One region of the Lysinibacillus sp. G1-3 genome, then DNA from elsewhere that is predicted to be linked to it. Evidence: riboswitches for the same ligand, from Rfam matches in the RefSeq annotation. Region 1 holds a riboswitch; the other holds the start of a gene.
What was found. A riboswitch is a leader RNA that binds a small molecule or an ion and turns the genes downstream of it on or off. The one in region 1 is predicted to bind FMN.

Region 1 (7,314 bases):
CGTTGTTCTTCCGATAATTCATTTGCAGCATCAATCGCATTATCTATTAAATTCGATAAGATTTTAATTAGATCCGTTGTTCTAATTTTATTAAACGCATCCTGAGAGACTGTGAAATCCATATCAATATTATGATTTTGTGCCGTTAGTTTTTTTGTTTGCAATAAAATCGCCAATCCAGGATGATCAATATTTAATTTAAGAGACTTAATATCATGAACTTCTTTATACAATGAAGATAAATATTGTTTTGCCTGATCAGGTTCATCTAATTGTAGGAATCCATGCAATACTTGTATATGATTTGTGAAATCATGTCTTAAAGAAGACACGGAAGTGATTAAAGTTTTAATTTCCGCTTGATATGTATCTTCTGTCGCTTCAACTTCTTCTGCTACTTCTTTTTGATACCATCTCTGTAAGAAGAAAACTGAGCCGGTAACCATTAAAATGAGTACACCATTAAAAATAAAGACTAAAAGATTGTCTTCAATCACTTTTCCCTTAATGTCATTTAATGTGTCTGCACTAATATCAATGCCTATGTATGCAATAACCTCCCCTGTTTCATCCTTAATCGGTGCACCAACAGTTAAGTAGGAACCATATATAGAATCTTGTATTACATCTGTTATAAATGTTTCTCCATTATAAGCTTTTTGCACTTGTGTCTCGGGTACAGTACAGTCCATTCCGATATAAAAGCCTTTAACTTCACTTGGTAAACCCATGATCATTGCTTTGGATACCTTCGGATTTTCAATATCTAATGTATAAACAAATAAAGCACCTATTTTTACTCTTGCATCGTTTAAGTAGCTTCTTATTTGCCAATAATACTCATTTTCCTCGGGGTTTTCTAAAAATTGTTTGTACGCCTCTACATCAATAGTAGATGCGATAGAAATAGCTGCTTTCAGACTTTGGTTCGCTATTGACTCTTCTACTGTCTTTTTCATTTTTACATAGGATGTAAAGATGTTTAAACTTGTAAACAATACTAATAAGAGAGTTGATAGTATTAAAATTAGTTTTATTTTTCGTGTTTTCATACAAACTGGTACTTCCTCATCTATTGACATGAATAATATCTTAATTTAATTGAGCTTGGCTTTCGCATTCCATAATAATTGTTAGTCGTAGTTGACATCATCTCATACTTTCATCCTAGAAAACAATTTCATATCCAACAACCCTATTATACTACAATATACTTCTTTTTTTATGGTTGTTTAAAAATCATTTATTTGCGTAGTGAAATGCTCTTCCTGTCGATAATCAGATGAAGAGAAGTAAGATACTTAGAAGTTTGAACGACAATGGCTATCTCCCCCCTGTACATCCTTCCTAAACAGACTGTTCAGAAATACGATTCAGGATTCTTAAATAAGAATATTGGTTCTTAGTTTATCATCTCAAGCCCGTTTTGACTATCTCAACCTTCGTCTCCTACTTTTGGGCTATGTCCTTCTCATCGTTGAAATGGGGGTCTGTTGGGAATTGAAAAAAGATCAGGCCTATAAAAACCTGATCTTTTCATTTTAAGTATTTATTTTTTCCTACTCGATGTCTTTGTCTCATCCTGTACATTTAAAAATTTCGGTCGCTTACTGTAACCTGAAGGAGAAAGGCGAACTAAAGATTTTTTAATGTCCGGCCAATCTAAATTCGCTCCCATATTTAAGTATGGAACACCTAATACTCGTAAATTTGCAATATATAGAAGTATGAAAAACACCGAAATGAAGAATCCAAATAATCCAAAAAAGGCAGATGCTAAAATAATGATTATCCTGAGAATACTCATTGCTGATGCAAGGGATTGATTGACGAGTGTAAAAGCTGCAATACTTGAAGTAGCTATAACGATAATCATGGAAGGACTCGTAACCCCCGATTTAATCGCTGCATCTCCAATAATTAATCCCCCAACAACGCTTATGGAACCACTGATAACATTAGGTAGATGTATATTAGCTTCCCGAAATAATTCAAACATAAATAGCATCATTAATATTTCAAGAATAGATGGAAATGGGAGCCCCGTTCTTGATTCAACAACTGTTGCCAATAGGATGAATGGCAATTGCTCTTGATGAAAGGTTGTAAGTGCAAACCATAAGCCTGGTAAAAGTACACTTATTAAAATGGCAACTATTCTTAGTAAACGCTCCATAGAACTTACAATAATCGGATACTCATTATCCTCACCAGATTTAAAAAGTAACATTACATTAACAGGTGTAATAATCGCATAAGGGACTCCATCAACTACGATGATAATACGCCCTCTACTTAAAGCTTGTACAGCAAAATCCGGACGTCCAGTATAATCATGCTTAGGCAGAATTTTATCGCTCTGCTCAATCCTTTCCATCAATATATCCCCGCTAAATATAACGTCCGCATCAACTCGCTGGAGCTGTATTTTTATTTTCTCAAGCATCTTTTTATTTACGACATCTTCTAGATAAAGTACAGCTACGGTTGTTTTGGATCGTGTGCCAAGTTCATATGTTTCAACACTTAATGAATTAGTCGGTAATCGTTTTCGTATTAAAGCAATATTAATTAAAACATCCTCAATAAAATCATCTCTCGGACCTTTGATAACCAATTCAAGAGTTGTTTCTTTAGGCTCTCGATTTGGTTTTTTTGCGATATAACTTGAATACAGCAAATTCATATCTTCGAAATATAGTAAAACATGCCCTTTATAGACTCTCGTGATGGCCTCATCTTTACTTGTTATTCTCTGAAGATGGGGAATGTGTAAATGATTTTGTATATGTTCCGCTAACAATTCATCCGATGTTGCAGTAAATAAAGATTGTATTCGTTGCACAATAACGGTCTGCAGTAACCGTTCATTAATCATCTCTTCGCATTTTATCAAATGTACTTTATGTTGCTGAAAGAAATACTCCTGAAATACCACATCAGCAGAGCGTTGAAATAGTGACTTCAAAGATTTCAAATTTAATTCTTGTTCTATCGAAGAAATATCCCTCATCTCCTACTGAGCCAGCTCCAAATTAGTACATTTATAAAAAATAACATAAATACACTTACGGATATTTTCTCCATGCTTTTAAAAAATATTCAAGAATATATACTGTTTAAAATGCTTTGTCAGAATAATTTAGCGTTGCAATTTCCAACCTATTATTAGAAAGATTTATCCAATCATCTTCTTTAAATTTGCCATTTCAATAGCTGACATTGCTGCGTCATAGCCTTTATTTCCTGATTTAGTCCCTGCGCGCTCAATTGCTTGTTCAATATTTTCAGTAGTAACAATGCCAAAAATAACAGGTACATTTGTAGTTAGTGACACATTTGCAATTCCTTTTGCTGATTCATTACATACATAATCATAATGTGTTGTTGAGCCACGAATAACCGTACCTAATCCAATAATTGCATCATATTTCTTTGTTTCAGCTAACTGTTTAGCGATGAATGGAACTTCAAATGCTCCAGGAACCCATGCAATATCGATAGAATTCTCATCAACACCATGACGCTTTAAACCATCTAATGCACCGTCTAATAATTTACTTGTAATAAATTCGTTGAAACGACCTACTACTACTGCTATTTTTAAATCCGTACCAATTAATTGTGCTTCAAATGTTTTAACCATTTTTCTTTTCTCCTTTTTTATGGCTCATCACCATTTCGTGTGGTTGATTTTCGTGCAGCGGCACCGAGGTTCGTCTCGAAGGTCTTATCACAGGACGTGATTCTTTTAGCCTTCGTTGATTCCCAAGGAGTTAACAAGCCAGAACGAAGATTAACTTTATACGTTTTTAACAAAAATCATCCACAACTTTTGGTGATAACCTTTTTTATATAGTCATTGTGTTTTCTTCCATTATTTGTTGACGATATGTTGCCAACGCTTCAATTGAAATCATTTTTAGATGATGTTGTGCTGCATATTTAACGAGATCATTAAAGCGTAGCATTTTGCCATTGTCGCCCATAATCTCACATATAACTCCTGCCGGAACGCTATTACAAAGCTTTGCCAAATCTATTGTAGCTTCCGTATGTCCCCTACGCTCTAATACACCATTTTCCTTTGCTATTAGTGGGAATACATGGCCTGGTTTACGAAAATCCGCAACTTTAGCTTGTGGTTCGAGCATTTTCTGTATAGTCATTGCCCGTTCAAAGGCGCTAATTCCAGTAGTTGTGTCAACATGATCAATACTAACGGTAAATGCTGTTTGATGATTATCTGTATTCACACTAACCATAGGGTTTAATGCTAATTTTTGTGCAAGCTGCTGGGAAATTGGCGTACATATAAGGCCTCTTCCATAGGTAGCCATAAAGTTAATCGTTTCAGGTGTCATAAATTCCGCAAGTGCTAGTAAGTCCCCTTCATTTTCCCGATCCTCGTCATCTACTACAATAATTATCTTTCCTTGCTTTAAATCCTCAATTGCTTCTTCAATCGAATGTAGCAATTTCGCCACCTCCTTGTTGGTTAAAATCCGTATTGTGCTAAGAAGTCTTTTGTGATGGCCGGCCGTTCCTGACCATACTTAAGTTGATGTAAAATGTATTTTCCTACTAAATCGGTTTCGACATTGACGAGATCACCAATTTTCTTCATACCTAAAATTGTTTCCTTGTACGTATGGGGTATCAATGATACTGTGACACCGTTTTTCTCAACTTGAAAGATTGTTAAGCTCGTTCCGTCAATTGTGATGGAGCCCTTTGGAATACAGAAGCTCGTTAACTCCTTTGATAGCTCTATATCAATATAAACTGCATTTGCTAACGGCCGCTTTCGTACTACTTTCCCTACTCCGTCTACATGCCCAGATACAAAATGACCACCGAATCGCCCATTCGCTGACATAGCGCGCTCTAAATTTACTGGATCTCCTATTGCTAGCTGCTGTAAATTTGTTGCCTTTACCGTTTCAGGCATTACATCCATCGTAAGCTCCTGATCATTAAAAGATATGACTGTTAAACAAACACCATTGACCGCAATACTATCCCCGAGCTTTACACCCTCAACCATTTTCTTTGAAATAACAGTGATTTTCATACTTTTTCTATCGCTTTGCAAGGTTTTTACGGTTCCAATATCCTCAATAATTCCTGTAAACATTTTTTCACCCACTTCCATTCATTGGTCTAAGTTTATCTATCCATTTTTGGAGCCCTATGTACCTCCTCCCTCAATCAAAAATCTCTGTTCAAATAAAAAACCCCTTTGATTAAAGGGGTTTGGGAGTTCATATAAATAAGACGTCAACAAATAAACCTTGAGGATACAAAATTTTTCCTTAGGCTACCATCTCATCGTTCTTCTCCCATCCAGACTATAACTGTCGGTTTTGGATTTGCACCAAATCAGCTTGCGCTCACGGACTTTGAATTACTTCATCACCGCCGATTGGGAATTTCACCCTACCCCGAAGAACTACTGCTATTCAATTTGTTAGCTAAATAATAAATCAATTTCGCCTTGGCGTAATTGCGTCCGGATTTTGAATTGTACCTGCACAATTCATTCCTTTCAAAATCCGTGATATCCACCGGAGGCTTTATCTTTATTTAGTGGGTGTCCAAACACCTACTGAAAGAAGATAAAAAAACTTCCCAACTTAAACGATGGGAAGTAGTTTACATAAAAGCATAATCAAATAAACCTTATAAACTCAAGCGAATTTAAAAAGGTCTTACTTTTACCCTTCTCCCATCCAGACTGTAACTGTCGGTTTTGGATTTGCACCAAATCAGCTTGCGCTCACGGACTTTGAATTGCTTCATCACCGCCGATTGGGAATTTCACCCTACCCTGAAGGATATTTTTATTTAGCTATTTCTTACGATACCACTACTTAATTAATTTATCCAGATAAATCTCAAAATTAATTGTAAGTTTCTGTCATGATGCCCCATTCACATGTAGGACTAGACTACATCACGTCCTGATCTTTGTGGCCATCCTGTTTTTGCTGTCGTTACGTTAGCACTTCACTTTCGCACAATAAACATCTGTTGCTGTCGTTACGTTAGCACTTCACTTTCGCACAATAAACATCTGTTGCTGACGTTACGTTAGCACTTCACTTTCGCACAATAAACATCTGTTGCCTTAAGCAGCTCATCGGATGCCTCCAGGAAGCTTTGCTCTGTGCGAAAGCGTAGCGACAGCGACAACAACAACAACAAAGCGCCCGATTCAACCACAAATTATGGTGATGATCCAAAAATAATTATTAGTAAAAAAATTGCTCATCTAGAGTTATTTGTACTCCGTTGTTTCATATCCTGTATAATCATGTCATTTTTTTAAGTATAGGCAGTAACATTTTCAAAAAATAAACGTCTTTACAACTAGATTATAAAGGAGTTAGTTTACATGAAATATATTATCTTTGATTTTGATGGAACATTGGCAGATTCTACGGCAGTGTTAGCATCAGCTTGGAATACAATTGCGCAAAAATATAAATTTAAAGGAATAGAGTTAAAGGAAATTGAATCGTTGAAAAAATTATCTATAGCGGAACGAAGTAAATTATTCGACTTTCCTATGTATAAATTGCCGATGATTTTACCACAATTTTATCGCTTATATCGTCAGTCATTAAATGATGTTCATCTTTATAACGGTATGAAGGAAGTCCTAATGGAAATTGATAAAAGAGGCTATAAAATACTTATCATTTCCTCCAATTCACAGGAGAATATTTTAGAATTTCTAAAAATGAACAGCATTCATTGTGTGTCGGATGTTCTTTGTTCAAACCGAATTTTTGGAAAGGATAAAGTGATCAAGAAATTTTTAAAGGACACAAGCATTACACCATCAGAAGTTTTATACATTGGTGATGAACAAAGAGATATCGCAGCCTGCAAAAAAGCGGGAGTGCCTATTATTTGGGTTGGTTGGGGATATGACTCTTTTGAAGTTGTGCAACAAGAAGAACCCGATTACAAAGTTGCTACACCACAAGAAATTTTGAATATTATTTAGACGAAGAGGATAATAGCGATTTTTTTATCCTCTCGGTGTTATTGAACATGTCAATGATAAATAAAGCATCGCTCTTCTGCTAAACGTGGGGTCTATTTCCATTCCGCTGGGTACTTTCCTAGGGGCGTCCGATAAGCCGTTTGGGGCAACAGATGTTTTTTTGGGCGAAAGCGTAATGTAACGGAGCGGCAGCAGGATGTTAATCACGAAGGCGTTATCATAGAACGTGATGCTCTTAGCCTTCGTTCCTCTATTTGCTCGCTCCAGAGTCTCATCTTTGACGCTATGCCCCGACTCTA
Region 2 (7,314 bases), on a different contig from region 1:
GGTATTTATTCCATTCTATTTCTTTAGCAGCAGTGAATTTTTCAAAGATATGGCCTCCAAGTGCTTCACGTACGATACGATCCATTTCTAGTTCAAGGAGTGCGTATTCCAATGAAGCTGGGAGACTATCGATACCATTCAATTCACGTTCAGCTCGGGACATTTTATAAATATTTCGATCTACAGCATCTGGCGGTGTGAGATTTTTGCGAATTCCATCGAGCCCAGCTGCTAAAATAACAGCCATTGCTAAATAGGGGTTTGCTGCTGGATCGACAGAACGAAGCTCGATACGTGTTGATAATCCTCGTGCAGCTGGAATTCGAATAAGTGGTGAACGATTTTGTGCAGACCATGCCACATAGCAAGGAGCCTCATAACCTGGCACTAATCGTTTATAGGAATTAACAAGTGGGTTTGTGACAGCTGTAAAACCATGTACATGTTTTAGTATTCCTGCCATAAAGCTACGTGCTGTTTCGCTTAATTGCAATTCTGCATGTTCATCATAAAACGCATTTTTATCCCCTTCAAATAAGGATAAGTTGAAGTGCATCCCAGAACCGTTAACACCAAATAGTGGCTTTGGCATAAAGGTTGCATGCAGTCCATGCTGTGCAGCAATCGTTTTTACAACAAGCTTAAACGTTTGAATATTATCACATGCTTCAATAGCACTTGCATATTTAAAGTCGATTTCATGTTGACCAGGTGCAACCTCATGATGAGATGCCTCAATTTCAAAGCCCATTTCTTCTAGCTCTAATACGATATCACGTCGACAGTTCTCCCCTAAGTCAGTTGGGGCTAAATCGAAGTATCCACCACTATCATTTAACTCAAGCGTTGGATGCCCCTTTTCATCTAGCTTAAATAAGAAAAACTCCGGCTCTGGTCCTAAATTAAATGAGCTAAAGCCTAACTCCTCCATATCCTTTAAAACCTTCTTCAGATTGGAACGTGGGTCGCCTTCAAACGGTGTACCATTCGGTCTAACAATATCACAAATGACACGGGCCACTTTGCCTTTCTCGGCAGTCCACGGAAAAATGACGAATGTATCACGGTCAGGACACAAGTACATATCTGATTCTTCAATACGTACAAATCCTTCAATCGATGAGCCATCAAACATAATTTTATTGTCCAACGCTTTGTCTAATTGACTAACTGGTACTTCAACGTTTTTGATCGTTCCTAATATATCAGTAAATTGTAGGCGAATAAATTTTACATTTTCTTCCTTAACACGACGTTTAATATCTTCTTTTGAATAATGTTTCATTCTCCACCACTCCAATGTTATTTTAATTCACACAATTCTTTTGCAACTGCTTTTAAAATACATCACAAAGATGAAAAACACAATATCTATGTAAGGTTTTATTACATACATTTTCTCGAATATACTTATCGTTTTTTTAGATATATAGAGTTATCCCCTCTTACTACACCCGCTGACAGCAACACATCTTTTTTCTGTGCGAAAGCGTAGTGCTAACGTAGCGACAGTAAGCAAGCGTTTTTTTGCTGCACCATCAAAAAAGTAGGTTGCATCCCTTAAACGGAACACAACCTACTACCATTAGTATTGCAATAGCATATTTACAAACACAACAATAATCACAAGAGGTACTACTACTAGCATCAATAGACGATAAGTCGAATAGAACCCTTGTCCCAATTTGCTTCCTATTAATAATTCCTTCTTCACAAATTCTTTATCAACTACATATGCAATAAAGATAGCAATCAATAAGTTACCTATCGGAAGCATTAAATTAGAAACTAAAAAGTCAGTTGCATCAAAAATTGTTTTTCCAAAGATTGATACATCCGCTAACGTACTTGATGAAAGCGCTGCAGGAATCGCCGCAATAAAGACAACTACACCTAGTAACATTGTCAACGCAGAACGAGACATACGCCCTTTCTCTATAAATGCCGCTACGATAATTTCATATAAACTGAAGGAAGAAGTTAGCGTTGCGAATAAAAATAATAATAAAAACATCGCTAAAAATAGTTCACCAAATGGCATTTGACTAAATGCTGTTGGCAGAACCATAAATAATAAGCCTGGACCAGACGCTGGTTCTAAATCAAAAGCAAATACAACAGGGAAAATGGCTAATCCTGCAAAAAACGATACAAGCACCGTGAGAAGAACAACAGAGCCCGCAGAATTCGGTAAGCTTACATCCTTCTTTAAATATGAGCTGTACGTCACAAGACAAGAAAACCCTACCGCTAAACCAAAGAAAGACTGCCCTAATGCTTCTAATATAGCCTTACCAGTCATATTGGAAAAGTCAGGCCACAAAAAGAATTTAACTCCCTCCATTGCCCCATCTAATGTTAAAGCCCGCACAACAAGCACAATAAACATAATAAATAATAAAGGCATCATCCACTTATTAGCCTTCTCTATACCATTTTGCACACCAAGTGAAATGACTAGTACATTTACTAGCGTAAACAATCCTAAACCTAGTAGCGTAATCCAAGGTGTCCCTACAACTTCCCCAAATAGTTTACTAGGATCATTAGCAGGATCAATAACAGCCCCACTCACACCTAGGCCACTATATATAAAAATCCAACCTCCCACAACACTGTAAAAAGTTAATAATAAAAAACAACCGAGTACACCCATACGACCAACCCAAGCCCAGCCTGTTTTCGTCGGTGTAATTTTTTTATATGCAGTCACAGCCTCAGACTGTGTACCACGACCTAAAATATACTCTGATAATAACATCGGTAAACCAATCAACAATGTAAATAGAACAAAAATAAGGAAAAATGCTCCCCCACCACTTTGTCCAGTAACATACGGCAACTTCCATATTGCCCCTAGCCCGATTGCAGCTCCCGCTGATGCTAAAATAAAGCCTAGTTTACTAGACCACTGACTCTTTTTTTCACTCATCTCTTCAAACTCCTCTAACATTCTAAACTCTTCCTTATTTTACATGAAAATAGTAATCTAGACTAGATTATTTCTATTTGTTACTTTTGCACAATAATATCCAGCATATCCATCATTCTATCTATCCAATATAAAAAACCTCGAGCACTTAACAGCTCGAGGTCTCATCCATATTATTTTGTTATATACATAGAGCGCTGTTGATGAATCCATTTGCGCATTGTTGTGAATAGTAATGCCATGATGAACGTTATTAAAATACCCTTAATAATGTTAAATGGCAAAATACCAGCTACGATCATTTTATATAGTGAATCACCTACGACAGGCTCCATACCTAAAAAGTAAGTGTACATAGGTAAAAATACTGCATAGTTAAGAATGCTCATTCCTACTGCCATTATGATTGTACCTGCAGCTAAACCTCCGACAAGACCTTTAACTGTTTTGACGCGATTAAAGACAAAGCTAACTGGTAAAATAAATAAAATACCTGTTACAAAGTTCGCGATATGACCTACCGGTACTCCTGTTGGCGTACCTGAGAAAATCCAGTCCAACACATTTTTAAAGAATTCTACTAAAATACCAGCTACAGGTCCCATTGTGATCGCTGCAAGCAATGCCGGCATATCACTGAAGTCTACTTCCAAAAACGCTGGAAATGGCGGAATAGGGAAATTAAAAAGCATTAACAAAAACGAAATACTGCTCAGCATGCCAATCGTAATAAACGACTGAAGTTTAACATTTTTCTTCATAGTAAACTCTCTCCTCTTTGCTGATTCAATCTCGCAAGAAGAAAGGTTACGACCACATCAATTCTTATTATGAAAAAACCCTTATGCAAAATAAGCATAAGGGAGAATAGGCATGATTAAAGAAACGCCATTAATTAACTATTGTTGAGCATACGCTGCGTAAAGCCACAACGAAAAAAACGCTCGTACATAGCTAAATTCATAACAATGAATGACGATCGCACCTCCATCTTCTCCCATCCAGACTTTAACTGTCGGCCTTGGAATTACACCAAGTCAGCCATGCAAAAAAATATTTGCACAGGTCGCGGGCTGAAGAGTTTTTAGTAAATTATTCGAGCTAATGAAAGACATTAGCGATTTACAACTCTATTACCGCCGGTCGGGATTTCCACCCTGCCCCGAAGATGAATCAATATTTTTTTATTTCATAGCCTTACTATAATGAATTACGAAGGAAAAGTAAATAGCTTTGCTTAAAAAAATCCGATTAAACTTGTATGTTTTACAAATACCCGCAATAGTCCCATCTTTAAAAGTTAAGGGTTTACTATCATCCCCGTTGATTGTTATTCTTCACCAATCGGGCTTTTACCATCCTTTGATCTCCCCCTAAACTAACAAGAGCATTCACGCCCGTATAGCGGCGAGAATGCTCCAAAAAATTCACTTATAAAGTTACGTTCATTTATTTGTTGTTTCACCATTTATGGCATATATCGTTTATTGGCTCCTACAGGCTTTGGTAAGAAATTTTTCAAATCAAATCCTTCCCAATTCTCCTGTACAACATTGTCTAGGCGTACTTGTTGATCAAAGCTTGCAGCAGTTAGCATCATTGCTTCAATTAATTGGGTTGCACGAATCACGTCCATTGTCGTTAAATCAAGCGGCTCGTCGAATGTAACAATAACGCCTTCTGCTACCTCTTTTACAGTGTATGTTATATTTTCCGGTATGACTGGAACGTATGCATTATCATTTTTAGCTCGCATATCAACAAGAGCTTCTGTTACAGTGGAAAAAGTTTTACGAGAATCGGGTGATAAATATTCAACTCCATTTTCATCTTTATATAAATAATAATTAAAATGATTTGAGCTCGTTAATGCCATAGAATTACTGGCCTCTTCTTCATTGGAAAGCTCGGATTCTGTATCATTAAGTTTTCCAAATTCGATTTCTTTATACTCTGAGTCTGAGAATGTATCCTGTATAGTCCCTACATATTCTCCAGAATCTTTAGCAGCAACATCATAATCATTTTGCTCCGGCAATACATGAACAAGTTGATCGCCCTTCTCCTTCAATTCTCCTTTATATGGATGATAATTAGTAAAACCATTTGCTTCCTCATCAATTTTTGGCGCATACTTTTCATACATTTTTAATGTTGTAGGTTTTTTCTTCCCAAAATCAGTAGCCACTCGTTCATTTGGAATAATATACGTCATCGGTACGCTTTCCTTATCACGATTTGCCAAACCAATATGGAATGCTACTGCATCTGTTAAATCATCTTCATATACAGATGATCTCAGAGACATGATCCGCGAATGTTCTGCTACTATGTTAGACTCCATAATATTATCATGCATAGAGCTTTTTGCTGCACGATCTTCCTGCATTGTTGAATATTGAGAAGTTTCAGGAGCATTGGCCTGATCCATTTTTGTATCATGATTATTCATGAACATAGAGCCTGTAAGTACTGTTAAAGCGAAGACAGCTGCAACACTCATAAAGATTGGCCATTTACGACCTTCTTTCTTTATAGTCTGTTCCGCACTGTGTTCCTCTTGTGATGTTATTTCATCATCAATTGGTTGTTGTATAGCTTGAAGATGGACAGAATCCTGCAAGCGAGCATCTGCCAATAATCGATTTACTATTTCTTCTTTCGAACGGCGGTCAGAAAGCTTAGGGGCATTATTCAATATATGTTCCAGTTGGTCATCATCGAATGGATTATGTGTCATTACCGTTTCGCCTCCCGTTCTCTAACCTGTTGTAGCTGTTGCTTTAAAAATTTTATGGCGCGATGTTGCGTGGTTTTTACCTTCGCTTCTGTCCAATCTAATATTTGTGCTGTTTCTGCAATCGATAACTCTTGAAAGTAGCGCATAATAATGACCATTTTTTGGTCACCTGTACAATGTTCAAGCGCTGATTGAACTTGCATAAATTCATCATTTGCCTGCAGCACGTCTTCGGGTAATGGTGTGGTTGAATGCAGCTGTTCCGTTTCCCAATCAAAAAAATCAAGTGAATGTTTTTGGCGTACAGCCTGCTTTCTAAAATGATCAATAGCGACATTTTTAGCAATCGCAAAAAGCCATGTCTTTTCACTGCTATTGCCTGCAAACTTATCATATGAGCGCAATACGCGAACATAAACCTCATGTGCTAAATCCTCAGCAAGTGTACGGTTTTTTACTAAATAAATAAGAAACTGGAACACGTCTTGATGATATGCATCGTATAATCGATGGAACACGGAGTCATTCAAAGCACTCCACCCCCGTTCTATTTATATTTGTCGTTTAAACGTTCACAGAAGTTACATCCAATTAACACCAATTCACAAAGATACCTAGGTATAATTGGGTCAAAAATCGGCTTTAGGCCAACGTGATATATCACTCAGTCGTGTGTTGCTGTCGCTTCGCTTTCGCACAGAAAACATCACAAGACGAGGCGTTCTTAGACTGAGTTCTCTATGGATGTTTTGACACCCGCTGAAAAGTTACTTAAATCCTCTTTCATTTGCTGAAAACAGATAATAGCGACGCTTTTAATCGAATGGTAAATAAAATGTGAAGGTAGTCCCCTCTTTTAGCACACTATCCACCATAATATTGCCTGAATGTGCCTTAACTATATTTCTAGCAATAGCTAAACCTAGGCCAGTTCCGCCTTTAGAACGCGTACGTGCTTTATCCGCTTTATAGAAACGTTCAAAAACATATGGCAGGTCCTCTTGTGGAATACCATGTCCTGTATCCTGGACAGATATTTTGGCAAAGGTCGGCTCTTGCTCAACTTTCACGGTTACTGATCCTTCATCTGTATGGCGAAGAGCATTATCGACTAAATTCGTTAATACTTGTTCAATCCGATCCTCATCTATACTAATCGTAACATCGTCATTAAACTCACTGTCAAATATTAGTCGAACATGTTTCTCTTTAGCAACTTGTGCAAATTTTTGTGTAATACGTTCAAATGTTGAATTAATCGGAAGCTCATCTTTGTAAAGTGTCATATGCCCCGATTCCATACGAGCAAGGTCTAATAAATCTGTCACGAGGCGTCCCATACGCTTCGATTCATCATAAATAATTTTTGTAATCTCATTTCGTTCTTCTTGATCTTGAATAAAATCATCATCCATTAATGCCTCTGAATAACCTTGGAGCATCGAAATCGGCGTCCGTAGCTCATGAGACACATTGGCAATAAAGTCTGAACGCAGTTTTTCTAAGCGATGCTGCTCAGTCATATCACGAATAACTGCAACCGCTCCACGTATCGATTCCTCACTATAAAGAGGGCTAATCGTAAACGTATAGTAATTTCCGTCCATCTCAATTTCTTCTTCAAGCTTATCTTCAAACATCA

Region 2: linked by a shared signal. The riboswitch ahead of ACVYAD_RS22045 (ECF transporter S component) and the one ahead of ribE (riboflavin synthase) in region 1 are both predicted to bind FMN.

The regions. Positions count from the first base shown of each region.
Region 1 covers NZ_JBWHYQ010000003.1:280,829-288,142, forward strand. Annotated here, with positions in the region: gene ACVYAD_RS04710 (GHKL domain-containing protein) at 1-1,052, opposite strand, end outside; gene ACVYAD_RS04715 (spore germination protein) at 1,550-3,013, opposite strand; gene ribH (6,7-dimethyl-8-ribityllumazine synthase) at 3,179-3,646, opposite strand; gene ribB (3,4-dihydroxy-2-butanone-4-phosphate synthase) at 3,852-4,478, opposite strand; gene ribE (riboflavin synthase) at 4,499-5,137, opposite strand; FMN riboswitch at 5,331-5,456, opposite strand; FMN riboswitch at 5,717-5,842, opposite strand; gene ACVYAD_RS04735 (HAD-IA family hydrolase) at 6,398-7,015, shown strand.
Region 2 covers NZ_JBWHYQ010000025.1:47,207-54,520, reverse strand. Annotated here, with positions in the region: gene glnA (type I glutamate--ammonia ligase) at 1-1,285, opposite strand, end outside; gene ACVYAD_RS22050 (sodium-dependent transporter) at 1,586-2,932, opposite strand; gene ACVYAD_RS22045 (ECF transporter S component) at 3,106-3,693, opposite strand; FMN riboswitch at 3,918-4,106, opposite strand; gene ACVYAD_RS22040 (RNA polymerase subunit sigma) at 4,401-5,672, opposite strand; gene sigX (RNA polymerase sigma factor SigX) at 5,672-6,202, opposite strand; gene ACVYAD_RS22030 (ATP-binding protein) at 6,488-7,314, opposite strand, start outside.